4 regions of the Rhizobium sp. AN6A genome follow, and region 1 is predicted to be linked to each of the others. Evidence: predicted binding sites of a transcription regulator. Region 1 holds the regulator's gene; each other region holds the start of a gene.

Region 1 (3,108 bases):
AGACCATTTGCCTTCACAGCCAAACACTGTCTCGATCAGGCCCGCCACCTTCACATCGCCGCCGGAAAACAGGACGATTTCACTGAGGCCGGTGACACCATTGGCGTGGCGCTCCAGCATGGTGCGATCGCCCGGCAGGGCTTGAAGCCGCTGACAACTGAACAGAAAGAAATCCGCGACCGCCCCGCTTGCCGCAAAAGCCAGCCGGAACGCCGCCTCGCCTTGCGAGCCATCCGGCATCCGAACAGGCCGCGAAAACTCGAAAACATCGCCCGCCCAAAGACCGGCTGCCCGAAACCGCTCATGGTCAACCAAGGCGTCTTCAGTCCTGGCGACAAGAGCCGAAAAACCCTCCTGCCCGTCCCGTTGCCGGAAGGCCACATCCCTGCCGGTAAACACATCACCCCTCTCTATCGAGGCATTATATTTAGCCGGATCAGCAATTGCGAGCGGCTCCAGATAGGTGCCATCGGCGAAAAATACGCAGGCATTTTGGGTGCCGAAAGGATGCAGAGCCTCCGGCGCAACCGTAAAGCCAAGACTGACGAGGCGCTTCACGGCGACGCCTATGACTTCCACGGGCAAAACGAGATGGTCAACGCTATAGGGTTTCGTCATGACATGTATTCTGCTGGCCTTCCGCCCGGGGCATGCCGGGACGGTTTCGACCGCACAAAAGCACAATTGCGTGCTATGAGGCAAATCATCACAGCAACAGATGGCACCTTCACGAAATTTTAGGGGATTGCAGAACACATATGGAACATATAGTGTTCGTTCTGTATTTGTTTCGCGACTTCCACTACGATTCTAAAGGGTGTTTTCCTCATGCTCACGCGCAAACAGCAGGAATTGCTTCTCTTCATTCATGAACGAATGAAAGAGTCCGGCGTGCCGCCCTCCTTCGATGAAATGAAGGACGCACTCGATCTTGCTTCGAAATCCGGCATCCACCGCCTGATAACCGCTCTCGAAGAGCGCGGGTTCATTCGTCGGCTACCGAATAGGGCTCGGGCACTGGAAGTCATCAAGCTGCCCGAGGCTTATACGCCGGGCGCAAGGCCGCAGCGCGGCTTTTCGCCAAGCGTTATCGAAGGCAGCCTTGGCAAGCCCAAGACGCCGGAACCGGCCCCTGCGCCCAAGACGCCGGCCAATGATCTGGGCGGGGCTGTCACCGTACCGGTCATGGGCCGCATCGCTGCGGGCGTGCCGATTTCCGCCATTCAGAACAACACCCATGATGTGGCCGTGCCAGTAGACATGCTTGGCACGGGCGAACATTACGCTCTTGAGGTCAAGGGTGATTCGATGATTGAGGCCGGCATTTTCGACGGCGACACAGTCATCATCCGCAACGGCAACACCGCCAATCCCGGGGATATCGTTGTGGCTCTGGTGGATGACGAGGAAGCCACGCTGAAGCGCTTCCGCCGCAAGGGAGCCTCCATTGCGCTCGAGGCGGCAAACCCAGCCTATGAGACCCGTATCTTCGGGCCGGACCGGGTGAAAATTCAGGGCAAGCTGGTGGGGCTGATCCGCCGCTACCATTGATCTTATCGAACCGAACGTATTCACTTTACAATAGGCGTCATCGTGAAGATGGCGCCTATATTTGGTTTGGCTGTTTCCAAACGTGGCGTGCTTTTGCGGGTGCACGAGGATATGCGCCATTCAGCCTATGCGCGTTGCCCTTTCTAAACTGAGCTCCTGCTCCATAAAGATGCTTCGGTTTCGCTACAGGCGTGGCGGCGAGTGGTCCGCTCGCCTTAGTTGTCGAAACGATCCCATCCGCTGTTTTTTAGCGACGTTGTTCTGTCGTGTTGCGCAGTCAGTTCTTACTGGTCACCAAAGGGTGACTTATCGCGAGGCGCGCTCTCAGCGACCCCACATCACCATCCATCAACGGCGTTTATGGGAGCCATGGATAATTTTCGATATTCCATGAACGCTTGGCAGGTGTAGAAATGCGCGTCATATCCGGGAGATACGCCATGTACGATCTTTATATAGCCAACAAGAACTATTCTTCATGGTCGCTGCGGCCGTGGGTATTGATGCGCACGCTCGGTATCGCCTTTGATGAAAAGCTCATTCCGTTCGGCGAAGGCGTCTCCTTTTCCTCCTTTTCGCCGACGGGCAAGGTGCCCTGCCTGGTCGACGAGGGTATGACGGTTTGGGAAACGCTTTCGATCGTCGAATATCTTGCCGAAAGACACCAGGGCGTCTGGGCAAGCGACAAGCATGCGAGGGCCTGGTCGCGTTCGGCCGCAAGTGAGATGCATGCCGGCTTTTCCTCGCTGCGCAATCTCTATCCCATGTCGGTGGGCATTCGGGTCAAACCCAGGGGTGGCGATGCCGGGCTTAAGGCCGATATAAAGCGGATCGATGCGTTGTGGAGCGAGGGTCTCACGAAATTCGGCGGGCCGTATCTTGCCGGTCAAAAGTTCACGGCGGTCGATGCTTTCTTCTGCCCGGTTGCATTCCGTTTCCAGACCTATGGCAGCGCGGATCTTTCGCCAGCAGCGAAAGCCTATTGCGACCGGCTGCTAGCCCTGCCTGCCATGCAAGAATGGTACGAGGCCGGTTTGAAGGAGAGCTGGCGCGACGCTGGTCATGAAGAGGAAGTTGGCGAGATCGGCGAATTGACTGAAGATCTGCGCGCAACGGCCTGATGTTCTACGTTGGCGGCGGTCATTGCGACGCCGCCAGCAGCCGGATGATGGGCTGCGGCAGATCACGGTCGAAACGTCCGCTCTTCCAGTCGTAATAACGGTGCTGGCTCCAGGGCCTATCCGTTCCGGCGATTGCGGCGCGCAGCCCGCTCGCCACACCCTCCTCCCTCTTGTTGGCAAAATCTATTTCCACAGAACCGAGACGCCGCAAGATGTCACGGCTGAGCAGGAGTGCACCCGAGCGGCACTGCGAAAAAGAGGTTCTGCGGGAAACAACGACGATATCGGCAATATCGCAGGCTTTTCCGGCGAAGCGGCCATCTTCCAGAACGACGATCCACTCTCCGCTTGCGGCGCTCGCTACGCACCATATGTCTTTCCTGCAGGTGAAGACGCCAGCTTCGGCGTCTTTGAGCGCCGCCGTCATCTCGCGCAC
Region 2 (3,108 bases), 2.3 Mb from region 1:
CCTTGTCCCGCTCGATCACCTGCTCCTCGTCATCGAGCCGCGCGAGCACCTGCCCCTTTACGACCCGGGCGCCGGATGAAATGCGGATTTCCGAAAGCGTGCCTGATGTCTGCGGCATGACGACGACCGACTGGATGGCCTCGCCACTGCCGATGGCGTTCAGCCTGTCATTGACCGTGCCTTGCTTGACTGGAGCCATCGCCACCAGGGTCGCATTGCCATCGCGGCGTGCAGCGCCGGCATTTTGTCCGGGTGACGAACCGGGTGTTCTGGCACCGGATGCGGCAACCTCGACCGCGCCGGCCGGTGTTTTGCCGATGCCGATACCCGCGAGCAGATTCCGCGCTTCGGGTGAATAAAACCCCCAAAGACAGAGCCCTGCTCCCGCCACAGCAAGACAGACACCCACCTGTTTCCACACCCGCATACAATTCTCCGATTATCCGCACAGCATAAACCCGCCCCGAAAAGCGCTTTTCGGAACAGTACAAGTATTCCCCCATGCCTTAACGAAGGCAACGCACAAATCCGTTCCTTACATAATTGTAATTTGTGATGAATTGTCGTCGAAAACGCACTGACGGCCATTTCTGTCGCAAACATTCGCCAATCCGGTAATCTGCAGCTGAAATAGCCATGACCGGAGGAATGCATGAGCACCGTAACGAAAGCCGAAAATCCCGAAGCCAACCCGCGCGTCAAGGCTGTGTTCGACGATATCCGCGCAACGCGGAAATCGGATTTCATCAACAATATGTGGCTCTACCTCGCCTTCGACCCCGATCTTCTGGAAAAGACCTGGGCCGAGGTCAAGGCGGTGATGGCCACACCTTCAGCGCTCGATCCGCTGGTGAAGGAAATGCTTTATATCGCCGTTTCCGTCACCAATGGCTGCTCATATTGCGCCCACTCCCATACCGCGGCTGCAAAAGCCAAGGGCATGACGGGCGAACAGCATGCCGATCTTATGCGGGTCATCGCCCTTGCCGCCAAGACCAACCAGCTGGCCGTGGCGCTGCAATTGCCGGTGGACGCGGCTTTTGATGCCGACAGGCGGGCCTGAGACGAAAAAACGTCTTGGAATAGGCGTTTTGACTGATGATACCGGAATAAAAGCAGAACACGGTTCTAGCCTTTATATCCCGAATCACTACATTGGGCCGCATGAGCAACAGTTTTGACGATATGCCGTTCTTCGACGAAGAACCTGAGGCGCCGCGCAAGGCGACGAACAATGCCGATGCAGGCAACGACGGCGGGCTTGGCATTGCCGCGCGCGCCATGGCGGCACGCGATCAGGCACGGCCCACGCCCGACTATCTTTCCGGCCTCAACCCGGAACAGCGCGAGGCCGTGGAGACACTGGACGGCGCGGTTCTGGTGCTTGCGGGCGCCGGCACCGGCAAGACCCGCGTTCTCACCACCCGCATCGCCCATATTCTGGCGACCGGACGCGCCTATCCCAGCCAAATCCTGGCCGTGACCTTCACCAACAAGGCCGCCCGCGAGATGAAGGAACGTATCGGCGTTCTGGTCGGCGGCGCGGTTGAGGGCATGCCCTGGCTCGGCACCTTCCACTCCATCGGTGTCAAGCTCTTGCGTCGCCATGCCGAACTCATCGGCCTGAAGTCTGATTTCACCATTCTCGACACCGACGATGTGGTGCGGCTGATCAAGCAGCTCATCCAGGCCGAAGGTCTCGATGACAAGCGCTGGCCGGCCAAACAATTCGCCGGCATGATTGACGGCTGGAAGAACAAGGGACTGACGCCGCCGGATATTCCCGAGGGCGATTCCCGCGCGTTCGCCAATGGCAAGGGCCGCGAACTTTACACGGCCTATCAGAACCGGCTGAAAACGCTGAACGCCTGCGATTTCGGCGATCTTCTGCTGCACCCGATCAGCATCTTCCGCCGCAATCCCGATATTCTGAAGGAGTACCACCAGAAATTCCGCTACATTCTGGTGGACGAATATCAGGACACCAATACGGCGCAATATATGTGGCTCAGGCTTCTCGCCCAGCGCCCCAAAGGCGAGCCGCAAAACGTCTGCTGCGTCGGCGACGACGACCAGTCGATCTATGGCTGGCGCGGCGCCGAAGTGGACAACATCCTGCGCTTCGACAAGGATTTTCCCGGTGCCAAGGTCATCAAGCTGGAGCGCAACTATCGCTCCACCGAGCATATTCTCGGCACCGCCGGCCATCTGATCGCCCATAACGAAGGGCGTCTCGGCAAGACCCTGTTCACCGAGCGCAGCAGCCCCGACGATGAGAAGGTCGTGGTGCATGCGGCCTGGGATTCCGAAGAGGAAGCCCGCGCCGTCGGTGAAGAAATCGAGCAGCTTCAGCGCAAGAACCACAAGCTGAACGACATGGCCATTCTCGTTCGCGCCTCCTTCCAGATGCGCGAGTTCGAAGACCGTTTCGTCACGCTTGGCCTCAATTACCGCGTCATCGGCGGCCCCCGCTTCTACGAGCGTCTCGAAATCCGCGATGCCATGGCCTACTTTCGCGTTGTCTGCCAACCGGCCGATGACCTTGCTTTCGAGCGTATCGTCAACACGCCCAAGCGTAGCATTGGCGAAACCACTAAAAGCGCCCTACACGCCTATGCCCGCGCTCGCGATATTCCCATGCTGGCGGCAGCAGCTGACATCGTCGAAACCGACGAACTGAAGCCACAGGCGCGCAAGGCGCTGTTCGATGTGGTGCAGAATTTTCGCCGCTGGCAGGGGCTTCTGGAAAACACCGAACACACCACACTTGCCGAGCAGATCCTTGACGAAAGCGGCTATACCGCCATGTGGCAGGCCGACAAGACGGCGGAAGCGCCCGGCCGCCTGGAAAACCTGAAGGAACTCATCCGCTCGATGGAGGCCTTCGAAAGCCTGCGCGGTTTCCTTGAGCATGTCGCGCTCGTCATGGATGCCGAGCAGAACGAAAATCTCGATGCCGTCTCCATCATGACGCTGCATTCCGCAAAGGGGCTGGAATTCGACACTGTCTTCCTTCCCGGCTGGGAAGAAGGTCTGTTCCCGCACCAGCGGGCGCTGGACGAAGGCGGCCGCTCCGGTCTGGAGGAAGAACGTCGTCTAGCCTATGTC
Region 3 (3,108 bases), on a different contig from region 1:
CGGCATCAGCGCGATCGCCTCGATCAACTCAGGTCTCGGCAAGAGACGGACGGGGCGGCGCCAATGGCTGACCCAGGCAACGGCGATTGGTTCAGCGACGGGGCTGATGCGCTGGACAGAGCGTTCCGGCACATCGGAGGCGACCGGCGCGACGCGATAAACCCTCTGCCCCCGGTTTCCATAGAGGTCGATCAGCGGCGTTACATCAGTGACGTCATCCTCGACCAGAGCAGAGGCTTTCTGAGCCTCCTCGAGAGGCTCGGCTATCACGGCGACCAGGATCAGCTTTTCGATCCCGAAGCCCGGCTCGATCTTTTCCGTCCGGTCCCGAAACAGTTTTGTCAGCCAGGCGACATCGCGGGCAGGTCTGGCTGTTCCCGCCCGGATCGCCTGTCTCGTACCGTCGACCTTCTCAACGATCAGGTCGGCACGGCGCACGCCAAGCCCGCGCTTCTGGAGTTCGCCAACGAGTTGGACGACCAGACGGCCAACATATTTGTCGATGGTTTCCGCAGCCCCGATCGGTTCGGCGAAGGCCTTGGAGACTTCAACCAGCTCTGCGGTCCGGATCGGCTCGATCGGCTCGGCGACACGACACAGCAGCTGGTCGAGACGGCGGCCGACCTCTGGACCGAAACGCAATGTCAGCGGGGCCCGCGGGGTGTTGGCAAGTTCGCCGATCGTCTGGAAACCGAGCATGCGCAGATCAGAGACGATCTTTGACGGCAGGCGCAAAAGCGAGATCGGCAGTTTTTCGGCGGCACGGGCCGTCTCCCCCGGTGGAACGACAATCGTTTCGCGATTGATGGCGCGGGCGCAAGCATGGGCAGCACCCCAGCTGTCGGCAACCGCCACACGAGCGGTCAGCTTTTTCGCGAGGAACCGGTTGGCGATGCCATTCACCATTGATAGTTCGCCACCCTGCAGATGATCGGCGCCCTCCGTATCCATGACGATGCCATCAATCCCGTCGACCGCGACGATTGGCGAATAGATCGTCAGCGCCCAGAGCGTGATGCGCTCAAGTGCGGCTCGATCGGCTTCGGCATCAGCGTCAACCAGCATCAGGCCGCGAAACAGCGACTGCGCCTTTGCGGCTGCCATGCCGGTATGCACGCCCGCCTTTCTGGCAGCCGGATCGGCGGCAGACACCCATCGCTTCGAGCCGCTTTTCGCGATCACGGCGATTGGCTGTTCAGGCGGAATAGACGGATCGGCCCGACGAATGCGATCTGTCGGCAGATCCGGAAGATAGATCGAGACGACCCTTGTCATCACACGCCCTCACGAGAAACTCAGCACACTCACCCGCTTTCACGCGCATCAATTCCAGAAACCATTGGGGCCTGCCCACCCCCGCTACCGGCAACTCTTCCGACGGCATCACGCTGACACGCCACCGCGTGGTCGAGGCCGTCGGCTGGCCAAAGTCATTGGCCTCCGTCTGTCGCCGCCATCGGCGAACGCCAAGCGCCATGGTCCCGGTTCGCTCGGCTGCAAGCTGCAGGCGGCGGGAACTGACCATGGGCAAGCGGACAAGTTCACCGACGACGGCGCCAAGTCCACCGAAGGAAAGGCCCTCCTCCATATTGGCAAGCACATCCTCTTCCTTGTCGGATTCAACAAAGATGACGCGGTCGGGATGCAGACCCACATGGGCAAGAGCCGGAAAAAACAGATCCGGCCGCGTCAGACACCAGATGACGGGGCCTTTTGTTCGTGCGGCAATGCCGGCAACACAAAGGGCGGCCGCTGCGCCATCGACGGTGCCCGAGCCGCCGCCTGCAAACTCGTGCAGCGCGCCATAGGCGAGACCACCGCCGGGCAAGGCCGCATCGATCTCGGGAACGCCGAAGGCGAGTGTTCCGGCCCGCTTCGCGGATACCCCTTCCATCGACGCTATGCGGTCGCGCAAGTCGCAAATCACCCTCTGACGGGCAGCAGTCATCGTTCACGGCTCCCTTCAAGGTCGTGTTCAAAGGATCGACATCATGTCGTACGGGCTATATGTTCATTGTTTGTTCTCCTAGCGCAAAAGAGTCAAGCACCACAAAGTTGAGGAATATTATCCCAGTATTAGCAAAGTCGAAGATTCTAAAAGGATTCAAGGAGGTAAGGCGAAACAGAAATTTTTGCGGCCCCTGCGTCCGTCGGGGCCAGAATGGTCGATAGCGGGGATAGATGAACGGCGTCACAATCTTCTTAAGGTTTTCGTGCTGAACTCGTTTGCATGACGAAGCCACCGAGATCAAAGCCGCTCCTTCGTGATACCGAAGCCCCGCTGCGGTCAAAGCCGCGTCGGAAGCGCAATCCCGCACAGCCACAGCTGCTGTTTGAACCGATGCCCGATCGCGTCGAGCCGGCGCTCGCCCAATTGAAGGCGCATCCTCCACAAGGCGACCAATGGAGCTGGGAGCTGAAATGGGATGGCTATCGACTGGCGGTTCATATTGAGCCGACTGGGGTCCGCATCCTCACGCGTAGCGGCCATGACTGGACGCACCGGTTTCCTGCGATCGAGCAGGCTGCTCAGGCGCTTGGGCCGGCAACGATGATCATCGATGGCGAGGCGGTTGTGCTTGACGATGAAGGGCGGTCGGATTTCGGGCTGCTGCAGAAATCGTTGGGTGCTTCTGGAAAGACTGCTGGCAACCGAGCTTCGGACGCCATCCTCTACGCCTTCGATCTTATCTATCTCGACGGTCATGATCTGCGGAATGTCGAATATCGCTCACGCCGACATCTTCTCGAGGAAATGCTTAAGGACAATGATGGCGCTATCCGCCTTTCGGAAACCATTGACGCCGATCCCGCGATCCTGCTGGAACACGTTGGCGGCCTTGGTCTCGAGGGCATCGTCGGCAAGCACCTCGATCAGCCCTATCGTTCCGGCCGCACCGGGGACTGGGTCAAGATCAAATGCGTTGAGAGCGAAGCGTTCATGATCGTGGGCTATGAGCCATCGACGGCATCGCCTGCCGGGTTCGCCTCGCTGGCGCTTGCTGCCTATCGCGGTGACGAGCTTATTCATGTCGGGAATGTCGGCACAGGCTTCAGGGACGCCGAGATGACCAGGCTGCGCAAGATGCTCGACAAGCTGCGCTGGAA
Region 4 (3,108 bases), 640 kb from region 1:
GAAATCGGGGCCCGTATCGGCGAGATCAAAGAGGGCAGGAGAATCGGGTGCGGTGCGGCGTTTCATGCGGCAGAAACTTGCACACACACCCGATCTCCTGCAAGCCCCCGGAAGCGGGCGATGACGGGCGCGGCCAGCCGGGTCAAGGGGCGTGGCCAACCGTGCCCCTTAGGTCGTCATGACCTTTGATCCTCCAACGGGGCGGCGGAGGAAAAGCGATCGCACGCGAGGCGGCGGGTTCCGGGGGGTGATGTCCGACGGGCCAGGGAAAACCCGCCGGGCATTTCGTCAAGAGCATGGCCCCGTCAACAGGAAAGGGCCGCCACTCTTTATGGGTCTGCACCGCTGGTTATCGTTGCGCGCATCGTACTGCGCCATCGATCGGCCAAGCGGGCCTCATATTTTCAAAGCAGCGACAATTGCACGCCGGCACCTCCCGGCGGCACGAAGATATCGTCGCGCAGGTGAATGCCGCGGCGGATGAGGCCAAGCCGTTTCGTCGCCATTTCGAAACGCCTGCCGATCTGCCATGCATAGGGACCAGCACCCTTCATGCGTTTTCCGAATTCCGCATCGTAATCCTTGCCGTCGCGCATGGAGCGCACCAGCGACATGACATGCCGGTAGCGGTCCGGATAGTTGCGCAGCAGCCAGTCGCGGAAGAGGGGGCTGACCTCCAGCGGCAGGCGCAGCAGCACATAGGACGCCTCCGTTGCGCCAGCGGCCTTGCCGGCTTCGAGAATGCGTTCGATCTCATGATCGTTGAGTGCGGGAATGACGGGTGCCATCATCACCGCCACGGGAATGCCGGCATCCGTCAGCGCCTTGACGGCTTCCAGCCGTTTTTCAGGCGTGGCGGCGCGCGGTTCCATGCTGCGTGCCAGCTTGCGGTCCAGCGTCGTCACGGAAATACCAACCTTGGCGAGACCTTTCTTGGCCATGGGCGCCAGAATATCGATATCCCGCTTGATCAGGGCCGATTTGGTGACGATGGCGACGGGATGGTCGGCCTTTGCCAGCACTTCCAGTATCTGCCGCATGATGCGCCATTCGCGCTCGATCGGCTGATAGGGGTCGGTATTGGTGCCGATGGCAATGACGCGCGGCTTGTAGCCGGGCTTCGCCAGCTCCCTTTCGAGCAGCTTTGCCGCATCCGGCTTGGCGAAAAGCTTCGCCTCGAAATCCAGCCCGGCAGAAAGCCCCATATAGCTGTGCGTCGGACGGGCGAAACAGTAGATGCAGCCATGTTCGCAGCCGCGATAGGGATTGATGGAACGGTCGAAAGGGATGTCAGGCGATTCGTTGCGGCTGATGATGCTGCGCGGCTTTTCCACCTGCACTTCGGTGCGGAACTCCGGCAGCTCCTCCAGAGTCTGCCAGCCATCGTCGAAAACCTCCCGCTGCAGGGCCTCGAAGCGCCCGCCCGGGTTAAGTCCGGCGCCACGCCCGCGACGACGGTCGATCTCGATGCGCAGGCCCGAAGCATCGGCCAGCGCATTGGCAATGTCAGGCGTATGGCTCGGCTGGAAGGCAGCCTGCCCCGAAAGCGTATGGTCTCTCATCTGGATGCTCCCAGGGTGCCGCACGCCTCTCAAGGCAAGCCAACGCCCTAAACCGTTTCCACTCGAACCGGCGTTTCATTGCCTCTTCGAATGATTAAATTCCTACCGCAGAAATGAGAACATTACAAGAACAAAAAATGCAAAATCGATAGCTGGCCGACCTGCGGCCGGGGTGCCGTTCGCGCCAATCCCACCTGAAGGTGCGCTAGAGTTAAGCCGGAACGGTTGCGGATTTTCTGACATCCAGTGCAGTGGCAATTTATTGTGCGATGCGTTAGAGCTATGCATATGTTGACAGTCATAATGGAATGCCGGGATCAGGAACCGGAACTGGCGCATACGCTGTCTGCGCTTGTAACCGGGGCCGTGGAAGGGCTGGTAAGCGACGTTGTGATCCTCGATCACGGTTCGCGCGATGGATCGTCGCGCGTCGCCGATGCCGCTGGCTGCCGTTTTTATGCGCAGTGGGATATTGAGGATGTCATGCGCTCGGCGCGCGGGCATTGGATCCTGCTGGTCGAACCGGGTGCGCGTCCGCAGAGCGGCTGGATCGAAGAGATTCTCGAATATGTGGCTGTCTGTGCCGAGCCCGCGCGTTTCTCGCCGTCCCGGTATCACAAGCGGCCCTTTTTCAGCCGGATAGTGCGCCGCCGGCCTCCCTTGGAATGCGGCTACCTGATGCCGAAGAAACATGCGGTGGCGATCGCAAAATCCGGCATGGGCCTGACACAGCTCGTGCACGCGCAAAAGCCGCGCCGCCTGAATGCGGAACTGGTTCCCGCCTGGACGGCGAGAACTTCCAACTAACCTGCAACGATGATGAAGCTGCTGTCCCTAGCGGGCGGTGAGCACCTTGCCGGGGTTCATGATGCCGGCAGGATCAAAGGCGTGTTTGATGCGCCGCATCAGGTCCATTTCTATGCCAGGCCTGATCGCGGCCAGCTCGTCGCGCTTCAGCTGGCCGATGCCATGTTCGGCCGAAATCGAGCCGCCGAGCGACAGCACGATGCCGTGCACGATCTCGTTCATATCCCGCCAGTGACCGATGAATTCAGCTTTGTCCGCACCAACCGGCTGGGAAATATTGTAGTGGATGTTGCCATCGCCCAGATGGCCGAAGGCGCAGACGCGGGCGCCGGGAATGGCGGCAAGAACGGCCTTTTCCGCCGTTGCCATGAATTCCGGTATTTTCGACACCGGAACGGAAACGTCGTGCTTGATCGACCCGCCTTCCGGCTTTTGCGCATCCGACATGCTTTCGCGCATATGCCAGAGCGCCTGACGCTGCGCTTCCGATGAAGCGATCACCGCATCCTCGACCAGCCCGGCCGACAAACCGCGCTCCAGCAGCGATTGCATCATCGTTTCAGCCGTCTCAGCCGAATCGGAGGTGGAGATATCGATGAGCGCGTACCAGTCATGCGGCGTTTGTAGCGGATCGCGCACGCCGGGAATATGTTTGGCGGTGAATTCCACGCCGATGCGCGGCATCAGCTCAAAGCCGGTCAGCGCTGTGCCGCAGAGGTTGGAGGCCATTTCGAACAGC

Evidence for each region. Region 1 encodes LexA, which represses DNA repair genes until DNA is damaged. Its sites were predicted from a motif close to TGTTCNNNNTGTGTTCNG; they were not measured.
Region 2: CRO62_RS13435 (ATP-dependent helicase) is a predicted target of LexA. The motif match lies at 1,106-1,123, and genes of this name have one in related genera.
Region 3: CRO62_RS01015 (ImuA family protein) is a predicted target of LexA. The motif match lies at 2,009-2,026, and genes of this name have one in related genera.
Region 4: CRO62_RS21220 (PA0069 family radical SAM protein) is a predicted target of LexA. The motif match lies at 1,678-1,695, and genes of this name have one in related genera.

The regions. Positions count from the first base shown of each region.
Region 1 is NZ_OCNC01000004.1:2,422,334-2,425,441, reverse strand. It holds gene CRO62_RS24510 (VOC family protein) at 1-618, opposite strand, end outside; gene lexA (transcriptional repressor LexA) at 829-1,551, shown strand; gene CRO62_RS24500 (glutathione S-transferase family protein) at 1,992-2,672, shown strand; gene CRO62_RS24495 (ComEC/Rec2 family competence protein) at 2,692-3,108, opposite strand, start outside.
Region 2 is NZ_OCNC01000004.1:162,399-165,506, forward strand. It holds gene CRO62_RS13425 (efflux RND transporter periplasmic adaptor subunit) at 1-427, opposite strand, end outside; gene CRO62_RS13430 (carboxymuconolactone decarboxylase family protein) at 653-1,063, shown strand; gene CRO62_RS13435 (ATP-dependent helicase) at 1,165-3,108, shown strand, end outside.
Region 3 is NZ_OCNC01000001.1:219,149-222,256, forward strand. It holds gene CRO62_RS01010 (Y-family DNA polymerase) at 1-1,275, opposite strand, end outside; gene CRO62_RS01015 (ImuA family protein) at 1,196-1,948, opposite strand; gene ligD (non-homologous end-joining DNA ligase) at 2,231-3,108, shown strand, end outside.
Region 4 is NZ_OCNC01000004.1:1,782,635-1,785,742, forward strand. It holds gene CRO62_RS21215 (ribonuclease HII) at 1-66, opposite strand, end outside; gene CRO62_RS21220 (PA0069 family radical SAM protein) at 405-1,562, opposite strand; gene CRO62_RS21225 (hypothetical protein) at 1,851-2,369, shown strand; gene CRO62_RS21230 (FAD-binding oxidoreductase) at 2,397-3,108, opposite strand, start outside.